Regions from separate parts of the Streptomyces sp. NPDC059499 genome, predicted to be linked through region 1. Evidence: riboswitches for the same ligand, from Rfam matches in the RefSeq annotation. Region 1 holds a riboswitch; each other region holds the start of a gene.
What was found. Region 1 has a riboswitch for thiamine pyrophosphate ahead of thiO (glycine oxidase ThiO). Riboswitches for the same ligand answer to the same signal wherever they lie in the genome.

Region 1 (5,521 bases):
CCGCACGAGACCGAAGTCGGCGACCTTCACCCGGCCGTCGTCCCCTATCAGGACGTTCTCCGGCTTCATGTCGCGGTGGACGAAGCCCGCCCGGTGAGCGGCACCGAGCGCGGCGAGGACCGGCTCCAGGATGTCCAGTGCGGCCCGCGGCTGCAGGGCGCCCCGCTCACGCAGGACATCGCGCAGGGTGCACCCCGCGACGTACTCCATCGCCAGGTACACGTACGCGCCCTGGGCACCCTGGTCGAAGACGGCCACCACATTGGGGTGCGCCAGCCGGGCCACGGACTTGGCCTCGCGGATGAAGCGCTCGACGAACGCGGCGTCGGTCGCAAGGGCCGGATGCATCACCTTGAGGGCGAGCACCCGGTCGAGCCGGGTGTCCACGGCCCGGTAGACCGTGGCCATGCCGCCGACGGCGATGCGCGCATCGATGCGGTAGCGGCCGTCGAGCAGCTGCCCGACGAGGGGGTCCTGGAGGGTCGTGTCCACGGGTCGAGTCTACGAGCCGCCACGGACACGGCGGACGGCCCGGGGCAGCCCGGGGACCGTTCTGAAGCCGAGCCGTGACAGGGACATGTATGTGTTGTGACCTGGGAGCAGCCGTGTGAGCAGGTCGGGCGGCCGTGTCAGAAGGCCGGGCGCTCCGGATCCAGCACCGCCCGGCCCTCGGCGGGCGAGGACGCCTCGGCGAAATGCCGCTTCGGGATCCGGCCGGCCCGGTACGCCAGGCGCCCGCCGTCCACCGCGTGCCGCATCGCCGCGGCCATCAGCTCCGGCTCCTGCGCCCGGGTCACCGCTGAGGCGAGCATCACAGCGGCGCACCCCAGCTCCATCGCCAGCGCCGCGTCCGAAGCGGTCCCCGCCCCCGCGTCGAGGATCACCGGAACCGCGGCCTGCTCGATGATCAGCTGGAAGTTGTGCGGGTTGCGGATGCCGAGCCCGGAGCCGATGGGGGAGCCGAGCGGCATGATCGCCGCGCACCCCACGTCCTGGAGCTTCCGGGCGAGGACCGGGTCGTCATTCGTGTACGGGAGGACGGTGAAGCCTTCGTCCGCCAGGGTCTCGGCGGCGTCCAGCAGCTCGATCGGATCGGGCAGCAGGGTCCGCTCGTCGGCCACGACCTCCAGCTTGATCCAGTCGGTGCCGAGGGCCTCCCTGGCCAGCCGGGCGGTCAGAACGGCCTCGCCCGCGGTGAAACAGCCGGCGGTGTTGGGCAGCACGCGGATGGAGAGCCGCTCCAGGACGGAGAGCACCGAGCCCTGCACGGTCGGATCGAGCCGGCGCATCGCGACGGTGGTCAGCTCGGTTCCCGAGGCGATCAGGGAGCGCTCCAGCACCTCGAGGCTGGGCGCACCGCCCGTCCCCATGATCAGCCGCGACGAGAAGGCGGTGGAGCCGAGCGTGAAGAGATCGTCCGACATGGTCAGCCTCCCTGGACCGCGGTGAGGACCTCGACGCGGTCACCCTCGCCGAGAGCGGTGGCGGACCACTGGCCGCGCGGCACGACGGCCTCGTTGACCGCGGCGGCGACACCGGAGTGCGCCGCGGTCAGGGTCGCGACCAGGGTGTCCAGCGCGGTACCGGCCGGGACGGTGCGGTGCTCCCCGTTGACGGACACGGACACGGACGGGAGCGCAGATGCGGAAGCGGCGGTGGGCAGGGGCTCAGTCATGCGGGCTGCTCCTGAGGTGCTGAAGTGAGGGCTCCGGGGGAGGGGGTCGGTGACGCGGACCCCCGGCCGGAGGACGCGAAGCGGCTCGGCGCGAAGGGGCGCGCCTCTGCGGGCAGTTCGCCGGTGGCCAGCACATGGCCCATCACGTCACCGGTGACGGGCGTCAGCAGAACCCCGTTGCGGTGGTGGCCGGTGGCGAGGTGCAGGCCGGGCAGTGCCGTCGGGCCCAGCAGCGGGGCGTTGTCCGGAGAGGCGGGACGCAGGCCCGCGCGGGTCTCGGTCAGCGGCAGTTCGGTGATGCCCGGTACCAGCTCGTGGGCGTCGCGCAGCAGTTCGTAGACCCCGCCCGCGGTGACCGTCGTGTCCCAGCCCATCTCCTCGCTGGTCGCACCCACGACCAGCTCGCCGTTGGCGCGCGGGACGAGGTAGACGTGACTGCCGCGGACCACGGCCCGTACGGTCCGGCTGAGGAAAGGGGCGTACGCGGGCGGCACGGCCAGACGCAGCACCTGCCCCTTGACCGGGCGGACCGGTGGCACGACCTCCTCGGGGACCCCGGCGAGTCTGCCGCTGAGACTGCCGGCGGACAGCACGACCTGGTCGGCGATCGGCTCCGTACCGTCCGCGAGGACCGCTCCGGCCGCCCGGCCGCCCGTCACACGGAGCCGCTCCGCCCGGGCCCGGTGGAAGACCACACCGGCCCGCTCGCACGCGGTGACCAGGGCCGAGGCCAGCCGACGGGGATCCACCTGGTGGTCGCCGTCCGCCCGCAGTCCGCCGCGCACGCCGGGCGCCAGCATCGGCTCCAGCCGGCGGCACTCGCGGCCGCTCAGCCACTCCGACTCCAGCCCCGAACGCTGCTGCAGGGCGTGCAGCTCCCGCAGATGGGCCCGGTCGTCGGAGTCCAGCGCGACCGCCAGCGTGCCGCAGGCACGGAAGCCGGTCTCCTGACCGCTCGCTTCCTCCAGCTCGGCCACGAACGCCGGATAGCGGGCGGCGGAGGCGACATTGAGGCCGAGCAGCGTCTGCTCGCCGTAGTGGAGTTCGGTGACGGCCGCGAGCATGCCGGCCGCGACCTGGGCGGCACCGCCGCCCGGTTCGGGATCGGCGACCGCGACGGACATGCCGCGCCCGGCCGCCCGCCAGGCGGTCACCAGGCCGATGATGCCGCCCCCGACGACCAGGACGTCGGATCCGTTCTCGGAGATGCGCATGGGCGTCCAGCCCCTCCCTTCGCCGGCATGACCCGGATCAGGTTCGTACGGTCGGAGGCCGGCCAGCCTCCCTCTCAGCCCGGTGCGTCCGGGCTCCCGCGAGTGCCTTACGTTGGCCACCCTAAACCCCGCCACCCGCAGCCAGTAAGGGAGCAGCCACCGTGGCCCGTTCACTCGACGGACTCGTCCTGTCGCCCGTCGCAGACCAGGCACCCGGCCAGGTCGGCACCCGCACACGCTTCACCTACCGGGAGCGGGAGGGACGGATCTGGGCCGAGTACGCGGGCGGTGACGTCGTCCGCGGACATCTCGTCGGCACCAGGGAGGGCGACACCCTGGACTTCCGTTATGTGCAGCTGAAGCAGGACGGGACGACCTCCGGCGGCCACTGCGTCTCGACCGTCACGGAACTCCCCGACGGCCGGGTGCGGCTGGACGAGCGGTGGGAGTGGGAGTCCCAGGAGGGCAGCGGGACGAGCGTGGTGGAGGAGCTCGCTACCTGACGAACCGTCAGATGACTAGGGTGGCCGGGTGAGCGAGCAGACGGAACAGCGGGAAACGGGACAGAGTCCACACCGGGTCGTGGTCGTCGGCGCCGGCATGGCGGGCGTGCAGACCGCCGTGGCCCTGCGCGAACAGGGCTTCGCCGGCCAGGTCACCCTGATCGGCGCGGAACCGCACCAGCCGTACGACAGGCCGCCCCTGTCGAAGGCGGTCCTGCTCGGCAAGGCCGAGGACTCCGCCTTCGACGTCGACTTCGAGGCGCTGGACATCACCCTGCGCCTCGGCCTCGACGTGAGCGGACTGCGCGCCGACGCGCACGAACTGGACACCTCCGAGGGCCCCGTCCCGTACGACGTGCTGGTTCTCGCCACCGGGGCCGAGCCCGTCGTCCTGCCCGGCTCCGAGGGCGTTCCCGGCGTCCATCTGCTGCGTACCGTCGACGATGCAGCACGGCTGCGGCCCGTCCTGGAGCGGCAGCACGACGTCGTGGTCGTGGGTGCCGGCTGGATCGGAGCCGAATTCGCCACCGCGGCCCGTGCCGCGGGCTGTGCGGTCACCGTCGTCGAAGCAGCGGAACGCCCCCTCGCGGGCACCCTGCCCGCCGACGTCGCCGCCCCGATGGCCCGCTGGTACGCCGAGAGCGGAGCCGAACTCCTCACCGGAGCCCGGGTGGCGCGTGTCGACCCCGGTGCCGTCCACCTGGCGGACGGACGGGTGGTCCCCGCCGGAGCGGTGATCGTGGGCATCGGCGCCCGACCCGCCACCGGCTGGCTGGAGGACTCCGGCATCGCGCTCGGCCCGGACGGTTCGATCACCGCCGACGGCTCGCTGCGCACCTCCCTGCCCGACGTCTACGCCGTGGGCGACTGCGCCTCCTTCCCCTCCGCCCGCTACGGCGAGCGGCTGCTCGTCCACCACTGGGACAACGCCCTCCAGGGGCCCCGGACGGTCGCGGCCGCCCTCGCGGACGGGCAGCCCCGGACGTACGACCCGGTGCCCTACTTCTGGTCCGAGCAGTTCGGCCGGTTCGTGCAGTACGCCGGTCACCATGCCGCCGCCGACACCATGCTGTGGCGCGGAGACCCGGCGGACCCCGCCTGGACGGTCTGCTGGCTGCGCGAGGGCGTCCTGGTCGCGGTGCTCGCCGTCAGCCGGCCGCGCGACCTCTCCCAGGCGCGCAAGCTCATCGAGGCCGGGGCGCGCATCGATCCGGTGCGTGCCGCGGACCCCTCCGTACAGCTGAAGGCGGCGGCGCTGTAGGACCCGGGTACCTCCTTACGGGCGGCCCGGCTACCGACTGTCGGTCCGGGATGGCAGGCTTGTCCCTGTGACCGAGATTGACGCAAAGACCGATGTTCTCGTCCCCGCCTGGCTCCACCTTCCCGACATCGCGGAAATGCTCGATGTCGAGGTGACGCGCGTACGGCAGCTGGTCAAGGAGGGCCAGCTCATCGCCGTACGGCGTGGTGAGAGGCGGACGCTCCAGGTGCCTGCCGCCTTCATCGACGGCAACAAGGTGGTCAAGGGCCTCGCAGGGACCCTGACGCTCCTGAGGGACGACGGCTACAGCGATGAAGAGATGCTGGAGTGGCTCTTCACCCCCGACCCGAGCCTGCCCGGCACGCCCGCGCAGGCACTGAGTGAGAATCGCGGTACGGAGGTGAAGCGCCGGGCCCAGGCGCTCGCCGTCTGACCGGACGACCGTATGCGGGGTGCGGGCCGTGCTTCACGGCCCGCGCTCTGCCGTGACCGGCACCCGCCGGGCCGACGACCACCAGGTCGGCGGCCTGTGGGGCCGGCGACCAATCAACGGGGGGAAATCCACCATGTCCACGCCTCGCTCGCTGCTGGCCGACGCCCGGCTCTACCTCTGCACGGACGCCCGCAGACGGCAGGGCGACCTTCCCGCGTTCCTCGATGCCGTGCTCTCCTCCGGCGTCGACATCGTGCAACTGCGCGACAAGGGCATGGAAGCCGCCGAGGAGCTCGAGCACCTGGCCGTGTTCGCGGACGCCTGCAAGCGTCACGGCAAACTCCTCGCGGTGAACGACCGGGCCGACGTCGCCCACGCCATCGGCTCCGACGTGCTGCACCTCGGACAGGGCGATCTGCCGGTGCCCGCCGCCCG
Region 2 (5,521 bases), on a different contig from region 1:
GTGCGCAGGCTCACGTCCTGCTGGGAGGCGATCGCCTGGTCGGTGTACCCGGCCAGCAGCAGGGAGAGCAGATGCCTGTCGTCGGTGGTCAACGGTCCTTCGCTGCCCGCAGCCAGCGCGGCGGGTACGGGGAGGGCGGACTCCCAGACCCTGGTGAAGATCCAACTGAGACCGTCCAGCACGGTACGGGTGCGTACGACCAGGGCCGTGGGGTCGCTCGACGGGGCTTCCCGGGGTATGACGAGAGCGAGTCCGTCGTCGACGATGACCAACTTGAGCGGGATGTCGACCGACACCCGCATTTCCTCGCCCAGCTCGGCCCATTCATCGAGGAGCAGCGGAGTGTCCGGGTTCTCCAGGTCCAGTGAGGACCTCTCGTAGACGACCCGGTACCGCACGCCCGCCCGCAGGGCGTCCTGCTGGCCGGTGTTGGCGGCCGGGGGGACGGCCACCACGGGCCCCGCGGTCATGCTCCGGATCTCCTTGCGGGCTGCCCGCTGGACCTGGGCGTAGCGCTCCGCGATGGCGGCTCCGCCCTCGATGACCTCGATCGTCTCGGTGGTGTCGGCGGACGGGGCGTCGCCCCGGTAGCTCTGGGTCAGCTGGGCGATGGCGAGCTGTGCCTTGCGTACGCCGTCCATGCGCTGCAGCGCCATCAGATTCAGGCTGATGTCCGGCGGTGCGGCCCGCAGGCCACGCCGCTGGCCCGGGTGGGTCGTCACCAGGCCCATGAGCTCCAACTCGGCGAGGGCGTGCTCGACCTCCGGTTCCGGCATGCCTGAGCGATCGGCCAGTTCCCCGGCGTCGGTCGCGGCCCGGGCGACGAGCGCCACGTACACCTGCTCCTCGACGGGTCCGATCCCGAGTCCCTCGAGCATCTCAACCCCCGGCACAGATAGTCGGTGCGGACAAGGAACCCCCCGGTCAGGACGGATGGCTGGCGGCAGACTACCGCTGAGACCCGCGCCACGGGCGAGTGAGATCCACTTCCGCCTCAACGATCCGGCCGGGGGTTCGGGGCCGGCATCCCTCCAGTCGGAACGGGCGGGAAGAATTCGCGCATACGTTCGATATGCGGGGTGAGGTCCGACTGCGTACAGCCGTTCCCGGGTGCGATCGGTCACGGTCGTGCGCGAGGCCGGGGCGGTCCGTGGGCCGTCACACGGGCGCCGACGTCGGCCGACAGCGACCGGACGCCGTCGCACCCCACCCACCCGGGCCCACGACGACCTCGGGTACCACGGCGTGTCTGCGACACTGGAAGAACCATGCCTAAGCCCGGAGAACTCCAGTTTGTCGCGCCCCGCGGAGCCAAGCAGCCGCCGCGGCACCTCGCCGACCTCACCCCCGACGAGCGCAAGGAAGCAGTCGCCGCGACCGGCGAGAAGCCCTTCCGCGCCAAGCAGCTGTCGCAGCACTACTTCGCGCGGTACGCGCACGACCCGGTCCAGTGGAACAACATCCCGGCCGGTTCGCGGGAGAAGCTCGCCGAGGCGCTGTTCCCCGACCTGATGTCCGTGGTGCGCCACATCAGCTGCGACGACGACACCACCCGCAAGACGCTCTGGAAGCTGCACGACGGGACGCTCGTCGAGTCCGTCCTCATGCGGTATCCGGAGCGGGTGACGATGTGCATCTCCTCGCAGGCCGGGTGCGGGATGAACTGCCCGTTCTGCGCGACCGGGCAGGCAGGCCTCGACCGCAATCTCTCCACGGCCGAGATCGTGCACCAGATCGTGGACGGGATGCGGGCGCTGCGTGACGGTGAGGTTCCGGGCGGGCCCGCCCGGCTCTCCAACATCGTTTTCATGGGTATGGGCGAGCCCCTGGCCAACTACAAGCGCGTCGTCGGGGCGATCCGGCGGCTGACCGACCCCGAGCCGGACGGTCTCGGGCTCTCGCAGCGTGGGATCACCGTGTCCACGGTGGGCCTGGTGCCGGCCATGCTGCGCTTCGCCGACGAGGGCTTCAAATGCCGTCTCGCCGTCTCGCTCCACGCCCCGGACGACGAGCTGCGCGACACCCTCGTTCCCGTGAACACGCGCTGGAACGTCCGGGAGGTGCTGGACGCGGCGTGGGAGTACGCCGAGAAGTCCGGCCGCCGCATCTCCATCGAGTACGCGCTGATCCGCGACATCAACGACCAGGCATGGCGGGGCGACCGGCTCGGCCGGCTGCTCAAGGGCAAGCGCGTGCACGTCAACCTCATCCCGCTGAACCCGACGCCCGGTTCCAAGTGGACCGCCTCGCGGCCCGAGGACGAGAAGGCGTTCGTCGACGCGATCGCCGCTCATGGTGTGCCCGTCACGGTCCGTGACACCCGTGGTCAGGAGATCGACGGGGCCTGCGGACAGCTGGCGGCCTCCGAGCGCTGACGTGGTTCCGGGTAGGGCGCCATCCGGCCGGAACGGCCTGATCCGGCCGGTGTAGCCTGACCCGGAAATCAACTTCATATTCCGACAGGGGAGCGCCACAGCGCTGAGAGTGCGGCACCGAGCCGCAGACCCTCTGAACCTCGCCCGGGTCATTCCGGGTAGGAAGTTCGGACCTTACTCAAGCTGTTGCGCCCTGCCCGCTCGCCGAGCGGGTGGGGCCGCGTCTCTTCCTGGTCACTTCCAGGAGGAATCAATGAACACCACCACGAAGTACGCCGCGACGGCGATGGCCGCCGCGCTCGGCGTGACCGTGCTCGCGGGCTGCGGCGGATCCGACGACGACGCCTCGGGTGCCGGGAACGCGAAGGCCTCCAAGACCGTGACCCTCGTCAGCCACGACTCCTTCAACGCCTCGGACGCGGTCCTCAAGGCGTTCACGAAGGAGACCGGCTACACGGTCAAGGTACTGAAGAGCGGTGACGCCGGTGCCGCGCTCAACCAGGAGATCCTGACCAAGGGATCCCCCCGCGGCGATGTGTTCTTCGGCGTCGACAACACGCTGCTCTCACGCGCCCTGGACAACGGACTGTTCACCCCGTACGAGGCGAAGGGGCTCGACCGCGTCGCGGCCGACACCCAGCTCGACGCGGACAAGCACCGGGTCACGCCCGTCGACACCGGCGACATCTGCGTCAACTACGACAAGAAGTACTTCGCCGACAAGAAGCTCGCGCCGCCGCAGTCGTTCGACGACCTGCTGAAGCCCGCGTACAAGAACCTCCTCGTCACCGAGAACGCCGCGACCTCCTCGCCCGGCCTCGGCTTCCTCCTCGGCACCGTCGCCACGTACGGCGAGGACGGCTACCAGGACTACTGGAAGAAGCTGAAGAGCAACGGCGTCAAGGTCGTCGACGGCTGGGAGCAGGCGTACAACGAGGAGTTCTCCGGCTCGGCCGGCGGCAAGAAGACCAAGGCGGACCGGCCGCTCGTCGTCTCGTACGCCTCCAGCCCGCCCGTCGAGGTGCTCTACGCGGAGCCGCAGCCCACCGAGGCACCGACCGGGGTCGCCACCGCAACCTGCTTCCGCCAGATCGAGTTCGCCGGCCTGCTGGACGGTGCGAAGAACGAGGCGGGCGGCAAGGCACTGCTGGACTTCCTGATCAGCAAGCAGTTCCAGGAGGACATGCCGCTCAACATGTTCGTGAACCCGGTCGCGAAGGACGCGGAGCTGCCGGAGCTCTTCACGAAGTTCGGTGCGACCGTCGACAAGCCGGCGACGGTGGACCCGGAGAAGATCGCCAAGAACCGTGAGCAGTGGGTCCAGTCGTGGTCCTCGCTCGTCGTGAAGTAGTCAAGCGTCCCTCGGCGAGGGGGAACGCGGCGCGGCTCGGCCTGATGGCCCTGCCCGTCGCGTTCTTCGCGCTGTTCTTCGCCTACCCCGTCGTCGCGATCGTCGGCCGGGGGCTCAAGACGGACGGCGACTGGCAGTTCGGCCGGATCGGCGAGGTGCTGAGCCGTCCGGACATCCTCGACGTCCTGTGGTTCACCACCTGGCAGGCCCTCGCGTCGACCGCGCTCACCCTGGTGATCGCGCTGCCGGGTGCCTATGTCTTCGCCCGGTTCGACTTCCCCGGCAAGCAACTGCTGCGAGCCGTCGTGACCGTGCCGTTCGTCCTGCCGACCGTCGTCGTCGGTACGGCGTTCCTGGCGCTGCTGGGACGCGGCGGATTCCTCGACGAGCTGTGGGGCGTCCGGCTCGACACCACGGTGTGGGCGATTCTCCTCGCCCATATCTTCTTCAACTACGCGGTCGTCGTACGGACCGTCGGCGGCCTGTGGTCGCAGCTCGACCCCCGTCAGGAGGAGGCCGCGCGGGTGCTCGGCGCCGGACGCCTCGCGGCCTGGCGGCGGGTGACCCTGCCCGCGCTGGCTCCTGCCGTGGCCGCCGCCGCCCTGATGGTCTTCCTCTTCACGTTCACCTCCTTCGGAGTCGTCCAGATCCTCGGCGGTCCCGCCTACTCCACCCTGGAGGTGGAGATCTACCGGCAGACCGCCCAGCTGCTCGATCTGCCGACGGCCGCCGTGCTGACCCTGGTGCAGTTCGCCGCGGTCGGCGGGATCCTCGCCGTACACGCGTGGACCGTACGGCGCAGGGAGACCGCACTGAAGCTCGTCGACCCGGCACAGACCTCCCGCCGGCCGCGCGGGGCCGGGCAGTGGGCCCTGTTCGGCGGCGTACTGCTGACCGTCGCCCTGCTCATCGTCGTGCCCCTCGGTGTGCTGGTGGAACGCTCCCTGGACACGTCCGGCGGCTACGGCTTCGGCTTCTACCGCGCGTTGCAGTCCGCCGAGGCGAGCGGCTCCACGTTCCTGGTCCCGCCGCTGGAGGCCATCTGGAACTCGCTGCAGTACGCGCTGGTCGCGACCCTCATCGCCCTCGTGATCGGCGGTCTCGCCGCGGCGGCGCTGACGAGGCGGGCAGGGCCACTGGTGCGCGGCTTCGACGCGCTGCTGATGCTGCCTCTCGGGGTGTCCGCCGTCACCGTCGGCTTCGGCTTCCTGATCACGCTCGACGAGCCGCCCCTGGACCTGCGTACGTCCTGGATCCTCGTACCGCTCGCCCAGGCGCTGGTGGGCGTCCCCTTCGTCGTACGGACCATGCTGCCCGTCCTGCGCGCGGTCGACGACCGGCTGCGGGAGGCCGCGGCGGTGCTCGGGGCCTCGCCGCCGCGGGCCTGGCGCGAGGTCGATCTGCCGCTGGTGCGGCGGGCGGTGCTGGTGGCGGCGGGCTTCGCGTTCGCCGTATCGCTCGGCGAGTTCGGCGCGACCGTGTTCATCGCACGCCCCGACAACCCCACCCTGCCGGTGGCGGTGGCCCGGCTGCTGGGGCGGTCCGGGGAGCTCAACTACGGGCAGGCGATGGCACTCAGCACGATCCTGATGCTCGTCTGCGCGGTGTCGCTGCTCCTGCTCGAACGTATCCGCACCGACCGATCGGGGGAGTTCTAGAGATGTTGGCACTGGATTCGGCCACGGTCCGCTTCGGGAAGCGGACCGCGCTGGACGCCGTGGACCTGGAGGTCGCCGAGCACGAGATCGTCTGTGTCCTCGGGCCCAGCGGCAGCGGGAAGTCGACGCTCCTGCGG
Region 3 (5,521 bases), on a different contig from region 1:
GCACCGTCCCGGGCACGTAACGCCCAGGACAGCGCCGCCTTTTCTGCGTCCCCGGTATCAGTCCGCCAGCGGCAGATACACCCTGTTGCCGCTCGCGGCGAACTCCTTGGACTTCTCCAGCATCCCCGCCTCGATCTCCTCCTCCGAGGCGGAGGGGAGCAGGTCGGGGGCGAACTGCTCCGTGATGCTCCTGCTGATCTTCATCGAACAGAACTTCGGACCGCACATCGAGCAGAAGTGCGCCGTCTTGGCCGGCTCGGCCGGCAGCGTCTCGTCGTGGAACTCCCGTGCCGTGTCCGGGTCGAGCGCCAGGTTGAACTGGTCCTCCCAGCGGAATTCGAACCGGGCGTCCGACAGCGCGTCGTCCCACTCCTGCGCCCCGGGGTGGCCCTTGGCGAGATCCGCAGCATGCGCGGCGATCTTGTACGTGATGACGCCGGTCTTCACGTCGTCCCTGTTCGGCAGCCCCAGGTGCTCCTTGGGCGTGACGTAGCAGAGCATCGCCGTCCCCCACCAGGCGATCATCGCCGCACCGATGCCCGAGGTGATGTGGTCGTACGCCGGGGCGACATCGGTGGTCAGCGGGCCGAGCGTGTAGAACGGCGCCTCCTCGCAGATCTCCTGCTGGAGGTCGATGTTCTCCTTGATCTTGTGCATCGGGACATGGCCCGGGCCCTCGATCATCGTCTGGACGCCGAACCGCTTGGCGACGGAGTTCAGTTCACCGAGCGTGCGCAGTTCGGCGAACTGCGCCTCGTCGTTGGCGTCGGCGATGGAGCCGGGGCGCAGTCCGTCACCGAGCGAGTAGGTCACGTCGTAGGCCGCGAGGATCTCGCAGAGCTCCTCGAAGTGCTCGTAGAGGAACGACTCCTTGTGGTGCGCGAGGCACCAGGCCGCCATGATCGAACCGCCGCGGGAGACGATGCCGGTCTTGCGGCGTGCCGTCAGCGGGACGTACGGGAGCCGGACACCGGCGTGCACCGTCATGTAGTCGACGCCCTGTTCGGCCTGCTCGATGACGGTGTCCTTGTACATCTCCCAGGTCAGCTCCTCGGCCCGGCCGTCCACCTTCTCCAGGGCCTGGTAGAGCGGAACGGTGCCGATCGGCACGGGGGAGTTGCGCAGGACCCACTCGCGCGTGGTGTGGATGTTGCGGCCGGTGGACAGGTCCATGACCGTGTCGGCACCCCACTTGGTCGCCCAGGTCATCTTGTCCACCTCCTCCTCGATGGACGAGGTGACCGCGGAGTTGCCGATGTTGGCGTTGACCTTCACCAGGAACCGCTTGCCGATGATCATCGGCTCGATCTCCGGGTGGTTGACGTTGGCCGGCAGCACGGCCCGCCCCGCCGCGATCTCCTCGCGCACCACCTCGGGCGCCACGTTCTCCCGGATCGCGACGTACTCCATCTCCGGAGTGATCTCGCCGCGGCGGGCGTAGGCGAGCTGTGTGACCGGCTGCCCGTCGCGGCTGCGGCGGGGCTGACGGGGACGGCCCGGGAAGACCGCGTCGAGGTTGCGCAGGCCGCCGCGCGGCGCGGTGTGCTTGAGCCCGTCGTCCTCGGGACGTGCGGGGCGGCCCGCGTACTCCTCGGTGTCGCCGCGGGCGATGATCCAGTTCTCCCGCAGGGGCGCGAGCCCCCGGCGGACATCGGTCTCGGTGGCGGGATCGGTGTACGGCCCCGACGTGTCGTAGAGCGTCACGTCCTTGCCGTTGGTGAGGTGCACCTGACGGACCGGCACCCGGAGGTCCGGGCGCGAGCCCTGGACGTACCCCTTGTGCCAGCCGATGGACTTCCCGGCCTCGCTGTTCGCCACATCCTGCGCATTCTGGGTGTTCTGCGCATTCTGCTTCGAGGCAGGCGTGCGTGCGTCCGCTGTGGTCATGAGACCTACTCCCTACGCCGGCATTACCCGGTAACAGGTTCGGCGGTCGGCGCAGCGTGTCCCGTACGGATATACGGAGGTCAGCGCCCTCTCAGCCCGGTGCTCCGAGCTCCCGCGTGTGCAAAGGTGCCTCCACGCTAGCCTCCCTCCTGGCGTGCTGGCCAGAGGGCCTCTCCCGTTCTTGGGATGATCGCCCGGTGACGTCCTCCCCGAGCGCCCCCGAACCGCACGGCCCCCGGTCCGGCAGCACGCAGAGCCATGCACCGGGCCACACCCACAGCCACGGCCCCGCCGCGCCCGTGTCCAAGCATCTGCGCAAGGTCATCGCCGCGGTGCTGATCCCGTTCGCCGCCGCGGTCCTGGTCGGGCTCGTGGCCTTCTGGCCGGGCGGCGCGCCCTCCCACGAGCGCACGGGGGTCGGTTTCGACCGGCAGACACAGCAGGGCAAGGTGGTGGAGGTCGCCAAGGTGGACTGCGCGGACGTGAACGCCTCGCAGGTGCCGCCGACCGGCGACACCTCGACACCCTCGGGGCGTGAGGCGGTCAACGAGCAGTCGGGGCTGTGCAAGAAGGCCACGGTCGAGGTGACGACCGGCAAGGACAAGGGCCGTACGTTCGTCGAGATCATCCAGCCCGACGCGACCAGGCAACTGAGGGAAGGCCAAGGGGTGGTGGTGGCGTACGCGCCCGACGCGCCCCGTGATCTGCAGTACTCGGTGACCGACGTGGCCCGTACGTTCCCGATGGCCCTGCTGGCCGGGATCTTCGCCCTCGCGGTGATCGTGGTGGGCAGGCTGCGCGGGCTGATGGCGCTGATCGCACTCGTGGTCTCGTTCGCCGTGCTGACGCTGTTCATCCTCCCGGCGATCCTGCAGGGTTCGAATCCGCTGGTCGTCGCGGTGATCGGGGCCAGCGCCATCATGCTGATCGCCCTGTACATGTGCCACGGGCTGACCGCGCGCACATCCGTGGCCGTCATCGGCACGCTCGTCTCGCTGCTGCTGATCGGGCTGCTGGGCTCGCTCTTCATCGGCTGGGCGAGCCTGAGCGGCAACACCGACGACAACACCGGCCTGATCCACGGGCTGTTCCCGGACATCGACATGAGCGGCCTGCTGCTGGCCGGTGTGATCATCGGTTCGCTCGGTGTGCTCGACGACGTGACCGTCACCCAGACGTCGGCGGTCTGGGAGCTGCACCAGGCAGATCCGACGATGGGCGTACGGCGGCTCTACCGGGCAGGCATCAGGATCGGGCGCGACCACATCGCCTCGGTCGTCAATACGCTGGTACTCGCTTACGCGGGCGCCGCGCTGCCCCTGCTGCTGCTCTTCTCGATCGCCCAGAGCAGCGTGGGAACGGTGGCCACCAGCGAACTGGTCGCGATGGAGATCGTCCGGACCCTGGTCGGATCGATCGGGCTGGTCGCCTCGGTGCCGGTGACGACGGTGCTCGCGGCCCTGGTGGTCTCCGCGGACCGCACGGGGCTCGACGCGGAAGCCGGAGCCCCTGCCCCCGTACGGACCGGGAAGGGCCGACGCCGCAAGGCGTGAGCGCCGGGCGTACGGGGCACCGGTGTTGTCTGTTCAGCGGGTGATCCCTGTTCAGCCGGCGTTCTGTTCCTTGGCGAGGATGCGGCCCAGCGCCTCTTCCAGGTTGCCGTCGAAGTCACCCAGCGTGTGCTCCTGTCCCAGTGGCACCAGCTTGTCCGTCCGGTCGAGAAATGCCACAAGAGGCGCCGTGCCGGCGCGGAAGAGCGCCCGATCCGTGCCGACCTGGAGCCGGATGTGTACGTCGGAGAGACCCTCGGGCTCGGTCGGGCCGATGTGCACATCGCCGTCGCCGCTCGGGTTGTTGAGACCGTCGAGCAGCAGCTCACGGCCGAAGGCCCAGGTGACGGGGGCGTCACCTGGCAGGTGGAAGGTCATCCGGATCGCGTACGGATCGCCCACTTCGTACCGGAGCTCCACCGGAATACGGAACGAAAGCTCCTCGGAGACGAGGAAGCTCATCATGACCTCTGCTTGAACCGACTCGCGCATCGTTCAACCCCGCAGTAGATGAATCTGGCCAGGAATGATCCCCCATGGCCCTATTGACGCCATCGTGGTGCACGCGATAGCAGATCACAAGGAGTGATTTTTCAGATACTGATAGAGAACACGAACGAGCGCAAGAGACTGGTCACTTCACAGCGTAGTTGTTCGACTGCGGGGAGCAACCGTTCCTCTTGGTCCAGGGGCAGTGAAATGGCCATGGCCGCCACGGCAGTTCCCACAGTGATCGGGATGGCCGCACAGACCGTTCCCAGCGCATATTCCTGCCGTTCAACGACGGGTTCCATGCGGTTCATCGATCTCATCCGGTCGAGAAACGCCGGACGATCCCTTACGGAGTAGCGCGTCAGCGGTTGCACTGGGTGACGGTCCAGATGATCCTCACGCGCCCTCTCGTCGAGCTGGCCCAACAGACACTGACCGAGAGCATGCGCATGGCCGGTCTCACGGAAGGCTGCCCACTCCTCGACGGCGGGAAAGTCGGGCGTATCAGCCACCGCGACGAGGTCGATCTCCCCGTCGCGGTAGACGGCGCAGTACACGGGTGCGCCGATGACATCGGCCCAGTGCGCGAGCGATTCGATGATCACACCGCGACGAGGTGCGGCCGCCCGGCCTCCGACGAGGCGTTCGGCAGCTGCACCGAACAGGAAGACGCCGTTCTCCCTGCGCAGGTAGCCCTCGTGGGTGAGGGTGCGCAAAAGGTGGTAGGCGGTGGGAAGGGGAAGCCCTGCTTCCCGCGCGAGCTGCTTCGCCGGCGCCCCTTCCCGATGGGTGCCCACAGCCTCCAGCAGTCTCAACGCCCGCTGAACCGAACCGATCAACGTCGGGACAGCGGTACTCGATGCCGTGGTCAAAGGTCACCCCCAGGCATGGTGACGGGCGTTCAGCCCTCCCGCGGGGGCCGCCCCCACGGGCCCGCCGCGAGCCGGGGGTCCGGAGACCGGGCGGTCGCACAAACCACTGATCAGGACGGTGACGGGCAGTCATTTCCCAGCCGACGGCAGCGGTCTGCCACTGTATCGGCACCGTCCGTCACGGGTGAGGTTTCATCCTGGACTTAGCTCAGCTGGGCTAATCGCCGTATCTGCGGCCCGGCTCCGATCCCTCACGCTCCGCCCGACTGCCCGGCACCTCCCGGCGTTCCCGCTTACCAGTCGCTGCGGGAGGAGGACGCCAGGAACTTCCGCACGACGAAGATCAGACCGCCCACCAGGACGACGAACACCAGCGCCTTGAACAGCAGGCCGATCACGAAGCCGACCACGCTGGCGATGAGGCCGCCGAACACGACGATCGCGATGAGAGGCACCGCGACCCACTTCACCCACCAGGGCATCCCCGCGAAAATCTCCCGCACCGCCATCGTCCTTACCTCGTCTCTGTGAGTTCCTGCTTCGATGCTAGAGGCGTGGGGGTGGCCGGTGGGGGCCCGGGAGCCCTTGAAGTCCCCTGACCGATCCCCTAGGGAACCCCGAGGCGCCGGCTCAGCTCTCCGGCGGAGAGAAGACCACCATCACCCTGAGGTCCTCGGTGATGTGATGGAACTTGTGGGCCGTCCCGGCGGGGACGTACAC

Region 2: it holds a riboswitch for thiamine pyrophosphate, as region 1 does, so the genes downstream of both, ACFW9O_RS28720 (thiamine ABC transporter substrate binding subunit) here and thiO (glycine oxidase ThiO) in region 1, are expected to answer to the same signal.
Region 3: it holds a riboswitch for thiamine pyrophosphate, as region 1 does, so the genes downstream of both, thiC (phosphomethylpyrimidine synthase ThiC) here and thiO (glycine oxidase ThiO) in region 1, are expected to answer to the same signal.

Annotation. Positions count from the first base shown of each region.
Region 1 is NZ_JBHYTT010000006.1:35,690-41,210, reverse strand. It holds gene pknB (Stk1 family PASTA domain-containing Ser/Thr kinase) at 1-492, opposite strand, end outside; gene ACFW9O_RS16120 (thiazole synthase) at 630-1,424, opposite strand; gene thiS (sulfur carrier protein ThiS) at 1,427-1,675, opposite strand; gene thiO (glycine oxidase ThiO) at 1,672-2,889, opposite strand; TPP riboswitch at 2,887-2,999, opposite strand; gene ACFW9O_RS16105 (hypothetical protein) at 3,051-3,392, shown strand; gene ACFW9O_RS16100 (NAD(P)/FAD-dependent oxidoreductase) at 3,490-4,653, shown strand; gene ACFW9O_RS16095 (Rv2175c family DNA-binding protein) at 4,721-5,086, shown strand; gene thiE (thiamine phosphate synthase) at 5,220-5,521, shown strand, end outside.
Region 2 is NZ_JBHYTT010000015.1:101,005-106,525, reverse strand. It holds gene ACFW9O_RS28730 (helix-turn-helix domain-containing protein) at 1-878, opposite strand, end outside; gene rlmN (23S rRNA (adenine(2503)-C(2))-methyltransferase RlmN) at 1,269-2,375, shown strand; TPP riboswitch at 2,452-2,558, shown strand; gene ACFW9O_RS28720 (thiamine ABC transporter substrate binding subunit) at 2,629-3,726, shown strand; gene ACFW9O_RS28715 (ABC transporter permease) at 3,771-5,384, shown strand; gene ACFW9O_RS28710 (ABC transporter ATP-binding protein) at 5,387-5,521, shown strand, end outside.
Region 3 is NZ_JBHYTT010000002.1:539,734-545,254, reverse strand. It holds gene thiC (phosphomethylpyrimidine synthase ThiC) at 58-1,887, opposite strand; TPP riboswitch at 1,880-2,013, opposite strand; gene ACFW9O_RS07870 (YibE/F family protein) at 2,085-3,440, shown strand; gene ACFW9O_RS07865 (SsgA family sporulation/cell division regulator) at 3,492-3,929, opposite strand; gene ACFW9O_RS07860 (helix-turn-helix domain-containing protein) at 4,031-4,801, opposite strand; gene ACFW9O_RS07855 (DUF5326 family protein) at 5,095-5,304, opposite strand; gene ACFW9O_RS07850 (cupin domain-containing protein) at 5,432-5,521, opposite strand, start outside.